DNA from 2 places in the Sphingobacterium sp. UBA1897 genome. Region 1 is predicted to be linked to the other one. Evidence: riboswitches for the same ligand, from Rfam matches in the RefSeq annotation. Region 1 holds a riboswitch; the other holds the start of a gene.
What was found. A riboswitch is a leader RNA that binds a small molecule or an ion and turns the genes downstream of it on or off. The one in region 1 is predicted to bind thiamine pyrophosphate.
Positions count from the first base shown of each region.

Region 2: linked by a shared signal. The riboswitch ahead of thiS (sulfur carrier protein ThiS) and the one ahead of thiM (hydroxyethylthiazole kinase) in region 1 are both predicted to bind thiamine pyrophosphate.

Region 1 covers NZ_DDGR01000019.1:242,212-245,398, forward strand. Annotated here, with positions in the region: gene thiD (bifunctional hydroxymethylpyrimidine kinase/phosphomethylpyrimidine kinase) at 1-253, opposite strand, end outside; gene thiE (thiamine phosphate synthase) at 250-882, opposite strand; gene thiM (hydroxyethylthiazole kinase) at 872-1,675, opposite strand; TPP riboswitch at 1,757-1,849, opposite strand; gene B4N43_RS11915 (VanW family protein) at 1,912-2,754, opposite strand; gene B4N43_RS11920 (hypothetical protein) at 2,880-3,187, opposite strand, start outside.
Region 2 covers NZ_DDGR01000031.1:343,033-346,219, reverse strand. Annotated here, with positions in the region: gene B4N43_RS22155 (alpha-L-rhamnosidase) at 1-827, opposite strand, end outside; TPP riboswitch at 988-1,083, shown strand; gene thiS (sulfur carrier protein ThiS) at 1,143-1,349, shown strand; gene thiC (phosphomethylpyrimidine synthase ThiC) at 1,396-3,187, shown strand, end outside.

The DNA of each region.
Region 1 (3,187 bases):
CTATTTTGATTGCATCGGGATAGATATCGTCAAAAATAGCATCCAATTGGTCCTGGACGGCTGCTGTAGGAATTTCATAAATACGTCTTACACCTTGTGTGTTCTGAACGGGTAAGGCAGTTAACACATTCATGGCATAACAACCTAATGCAGATATGGTTTTGGTATCTGCTTGTATACCTGCACCACCGCTACCATCGAACCCCGCAATGCTGAGTACGGTAGGGACGCGGTATTTTTTATCTTTTGTCATTTTAATAGTTCTTTTAGTTGTGCACTGGCAGCTCTGGGATCTTGACTTTGGCATATGGCCGAAACGACTGCAATGGAGTCTGCACCGGCATTCCAGGTCTCTTCTGCTGTTTGTAAATTCATCCTTCCGATAGCGATCAATGGTTTTTCCGTCCTACTCCGAAGTTGTTTTAAACCCGCAATTCCCCATTCAGTAACCGTATCTACTTTTGTTTTCGTAGAAAAAATGGGGCTTACACCAAGGTGGTCGACGGTGTACATTTGTTCACTTTCCAGTTGTTGCATGTCTTCTATGGACCAGCCTATGGTTAATTTATCACCATATTTTTCGCGAATAGCGAGCGGCTGCAAATCATTTTGACCCACATGTACTCCCCATGCCTCGATTTGGGCAGCGATTGCTACGGCATCATTGATCACGAGCGGAATACCATAATGATCGGTCAGTTTTTTCAAACGGATGGCTTTATCCAAAAATGTGGCCGGATCGTCAGCCTTTTCGCGCAATTGTATAAGATCGACTCCGCCAATAATGGCTTCTTCGGCAACATTGAGCCAATTTTGAGGATAACAGTCCCGCTCAGAAATTACCAAATATAAAGGGTAGGGAAAAAGCGGATTAATGCGCATAGCGTTTGATCTTGAGCTTTGATTTTAGACGTTCTGCATTGAGCTGATAGAGTTCATCATAGAGATTCAATTGCAGGGTGCCCGGTCCAGCTGCTGTTTGGGCAGCGAGTTCTCCCGCTAAGCTCAAAATGGATACACCGGCAACAGCTGCTTCAAAATATTGGTCTGTAACACCTAGAAATGCACCAATAAGCGCAGTAGCACTACAGCCAAGTCCAGTTACCTGTGTCATTAAAGGGTTGCCATTAAAAACTTCAACCCGGTATTGCTGTGAAAGGATATAGTCTACTTCTCCAGAAATACAGATAATGGAGCCGGTTTGCTCTTGCAATAATTGGCCAAATCGGAGGGCATCTTTACTCGCTGTCGTGCTGTCGACTCCCTTTGTGTTCGGTTGGTTGAAATTGTACAGCGTCATGATTTCTGATGCATTTCCACGAATAACCGTGGGTTTGAGATCCAGTAGATTGGATAATAAATCATTGCGGAATGCTGATATCCCAGCACCAACAGGATCAAGTACCCATGGCCGTCCAATGGTATTGGCATGTTCGGTAGCAACCAGCATAGCTTCGGCAGTATCTTCACTCAAGGTGCCGATATTAATGACAAGAGCTTGTGCAATATCGACAACCTCGCGTACTTCTAATGGGCTGTGTACCATCACAGGGGACGCTCCTAGGGCTAAAAGTGCGTTGGCAGTATTGTTCATCACGACTAGGTTTGTGATGTTGTGTACAAGGGGTTTTTCGACCCTCAGCTGCTCTAATAAATTGATAATTGAATCTTCCATTTTTTTACATATGCTAAGATATACTGTGCGGCCTTGGAGGGAAGAAGAGCGATAGCCTGTGCAGTAAAGGAGTATGCTGTACAGTGGATTTTTGCTTTTCCCTACGCCGGTATAAACCGAATCAGGTTCAAAGGGACTATCTCAATTCTATACAGAATACCCCCAAAGCCAGACCAAACTTAAACAAAAAAGAGGACTTTTCATATCCGTCATTTTTCGATCATTAGCTTGTTGAATTAATCGGCCGGATTTTGATCGGCACTAATTTCAATGTATTCAACAGGGGGATAGGTAACCCGGGCAAAATTTTTGGTCAAAAGTTCGGTTTCCAAAATCTTTCCACCCTGAAACTTTAAAAATTTCTCGCGCCAAATCTCATTTTTCCGAAAGAACTGATTGTCTATTTTAAGAAATTGATGTTCTTTTTCAACGACATGGTACGCAAAATCCAGTTCTTGATCAATTCTTAATTCGCCCTCTAAACATTTGTCTGTGAACCAGAGATTTATTTGAAAGGTGTAAGGCGTGTTGTTGGTGAATTGATAGTCGCGGTAATTATAAAAGACGGTAGCTCCACTACCGAATGGCAAAACACGGCCATCGTCCGGAAATGGATCAAAAGAGTGGTGATAACGTTCATTGACGGTGAGTGGACTATGGATAACAAGCCAATGGATGAGGTTGGATATTTGACAGATTCCACCGCCAATACCCGCTCTTGCTTCACCAAAGGATAACTCCATGCCGGGCAGATATCCTTTTTTTACAGTGGGTAGTCCAACGAGTTTACAAAATGAAAAGGTTTCCTTCGGTCTGATCAGAATGCTATTAATCTGTGCTGCTGCAATTTTCAGGTTGGTAACTTTGTTAATCTGCAATTGCATATTATTTTCGCCTAGTTTTTTTAATAAGACAGACTGATGCTTTTTAATACGAAAGGGAAGTTTTTCAGTTGATTTAGCTGTGCTGTATTTCTTATTATCAAATAGCCAAACGGCTTTGCGCTGCACTCTTCTCGCCCATACTGCAATAAAATAGAGTATGGGATGAAGTTGACTGATCAGTTTTCTTTTTCTCAATTTGACGTTTATGTATCGCTATCAAAATTAGTGCAGAAATGTGTTTTTTGCCGAATTTCGTCGAATATTTTTTTGTCAAAATCAAGAATCTTATTGTCTGAGCTTAGTGCAGTTTTTCAGTTCGTTTAGTTGGTTTTCTTTGCCTGTATATATTTCGCTGTTAACTTTCCCTCTTTGTTATAGATCAAGCTTTCGTAGGCACAGTTTCCGAGATCTTTTACAATAGATTTTTGTTGTAATACACCCTCATAATAAAACTCATCAATCGTTTCGTTGGCTCGGTACGATCGCTTGATTTCGGCTGTCAGTCGATCGCTTTGATCGAAGGTTTGGCGCAGCGAGTAGTCACTTGTTTCCGGACTATCATATTGATAGCGGACGCGACTTTCTCTTTGATCATTTCTGCCCGAAATCTCTTCAGTAATTCGATTCT
Region 2 (3,187 bases), on a different contig from region 1:
TTCCACTGCTTATCCGAAACAATGGTTTCCGTCGTTCCATCTGTATAAACAATTTTCAGTTCTAAACAGAATGTTGGCCGGGCCCGCCATGGTGCTTTATCAAAGTTCCAAACGGCCAGTGGTTGATGATTATACCAGCCATTCCCCAAAACAACGCCAATGGCGTTCTCTCCTTTTTGAAGCTGCTGGGTTACGTCCGTCACGACATACAATGTGCGTCGGTCAAACCGAGTATACATTGGATCCAGACGATGGTCGCCAACGCGCTGGCCATTAATAGAAAGTTCATATAATCCTGCTGCGGCAATATATGCGCGGGCAGATTTTATCTGCTTATTTGCCTTAAATTCTGTTCTAAAATAAGGCGTTTCCCGCGCATGAATATCCTTATTGTCGCTGATCCATTTTCCTTTCCAAAGGTCCATTCCCATCATTCCTGTTTCGAAAGATGCTATTTCAGAACGTGTTGATACACCATCCTTATCCCATACTTTAACCCTCCAGAAGTACTTAGTCTGTGGCTTTAACTGTACGCCGTTATAGGGCACTAACATAGCCGAGCTGAACTGTTTGCCACTATCCCAGCTATCTTTTGTCTCTTTCAGCAATGCCAGCGAATCTTGCCCTAAAAGGATCTGATAAGCTTGTTGTACTGCACCTTTACGTTGGTCCTCAAGTCGCCAGCTAAGTCTCGGGTGAATTGCATCAATACCCAATGGATTGACCAGATGTTCGCTTGTCAACTGCACGGCGCTGCAGTTATTTTTAGGTTGGGCATAAGTGTTGCTAGCGATACACAACAGTGTTGTCAATAAAATCCTACGCATTAAAAGATACTATTCTTGGTGGTTGTTAAATTGTTTTAGCTGATTCAAAAAACTAATATATCAAATATTTTCCACATACTGACCTGTACTTTCCTGCACAATATGCCTAAGTCTGCAAAATAAATTTCTTGCAACTTTCATAAAAATAACCTTATCTTAGTCGCAACTTTAGGGGTGTCTGCTCGTGCAGGCTGAGATTTTACCCTTAGAACCTGATCCGGATCATACTGGCGTAGGGAAAAGTGAGCTGTCTACAAGGTGCATTGCTGTGCCTTTGTGTAGCCATTCCTAAAGTTTTACCAAAAAAATTAAGGAATGGAACTTACAATAAACCATCAGATTCGATTTTTCGACCCCACACTTACTTCACTTGAAGGCTTGTTGCTTTTGGAATTATCTGGCAAAACTCAGGGCGTGGCTGTAGCCATCAACAACAAAGTCATCCCCAAAAAGGACTGGGCTACGACAAGACTTAAACCTTACGATCAGATTATCTTAATTACCGCATCTCAGGGCGGATAGCCATTCCACAAAAATCAACCGAGTAATTCACCCAATACAGAAAAAAATGACAGCTGAAACAATTACGCAATCACCCTTTCCAAATGCAAAGAAAATTTTTGTATCCGGAAAACTATTTCCTATTCAAGTCGCTATGCGTCAAATCTCCTTGAGTCCAACCAAATTAACGAATGGAGAGGTAGAAATTAATCCGCCGGTAACAATTTATGATACTTCTGGACCTTATACGGATGACACCGTCCATATCGATATCCGAAAAGGCCTCCCGCGCCTTCGCGAACAGTGGATCTTGGATCGTCAGGATGTCATACAGCTGGCTGTCATAAGCTCTGAATATGGACAAAAACGCCTTTCTGATCCAACGTTGGATGAACTCCGATTTGCGTATAGCCATAAACCAAAAGTAGCCTCTGCCGGCAGGAATGTAACCCAATTACATTATGCAAAGCAAGGCATCATTACCCCAGAAATGGAGTACGTTGCTATCCGTGAAAACCAACGTATCGAGCAGCTCACGGCCAGTACCCCCGGAATGGATCATCAGCATAAAGGACAAAACTTTGGTGCCAGAACACATGATAAAGCTATTACACCAGAATTTGTCCGTGAGGAAATCGCTGCCGGAAGAGCAATCATCCCTAATAATATCAATCACCCTGAAAGTGAACCCATGATTATCGGGCGTAACTTTCTTGTTAAAATTAATGCCAATATTGGCAATAGCGCTGTAAGTTCAAGTATAGAGGAAGAAGTTGAGAAAGCGGTATGGGCCTGTCGATGGGGAGCCGATACCATCATGGACTTATCCACTGGCAAAAATATTCACGAAACCCGCGAATGGATTATCCGTAACTCGCCCGTTCCAATCGGTACAGTACCGATCTATCAGGCGCTCGAAAAAGTGAAGGGGGTGGCCGAGGACCTTACCTGGGAAATATTCAGAGATACCTTGATTGAACAGGCCGAACAGGGTGTTTCGTACTTTACCATACACGCCGGCGTACTGCTTCGTTATATCCATCTCACGGCATCTCGAGTAACGGGCATTGTCTCCAGAGGAGGATCTATCATGGCCAAATGGTGTCTTTTCCACCACAAAGAGAACTTTCTTTATACTCATTTTGAGGAGATCTGTGAGATCATGAAGCGATATGATGTTGCTTTTTCACTTGGCGATGGTCTCCGTCCAGGTGCCATTGCGGACGCCAACGATGCGGCTCAATTTGCTGAGCTCGAAACACTGGGCGAACTCACCAAGGTCGCCTGGAAACACGATGTTCAGGTGATGATCGAAGGTCCGGGCCATGTTCCTATGCAATTGATCAAAGAGAATATGGACAAACAATTGGCCTGTTGTGACGAAGCTCCATTTTATACCTTGGGTCCCTTAACAACTGATATTGCGCCAGGTTATGACCATATCACATCAGCCATTGGAGCTGCGATGATCGGTTGGTATGGATGTGCGATGCTTTGCTATGTGACGCCCAAAGAACATCTGGGCTTACCAAATAAAAAAGACGTTAAAGACGGTGTAATCACCTATAAACTAGCTGCCCATGCGGCCGATTTGGCCAAAGGACATCCAGGTGCACAATACCGCGATAATGCCTTGAGTAAAGCGAGATTTGAATTTAGATGGGAAGATCAATTCAACCTTTCCCTGGATCCAGATACAGCACGGGAATATCATGACGAAACATTGCCGGCAGATGCGGCCAAAGTGGCTCACTTCTGCTCCATGTGCGGTCCCAAATTTTGCTCGATGAAAATTACGCAGGAAATCAGAGATAGTGCCGCACAAGGGATGCTGGAAAAATCGCAGGAATTCATCGCAC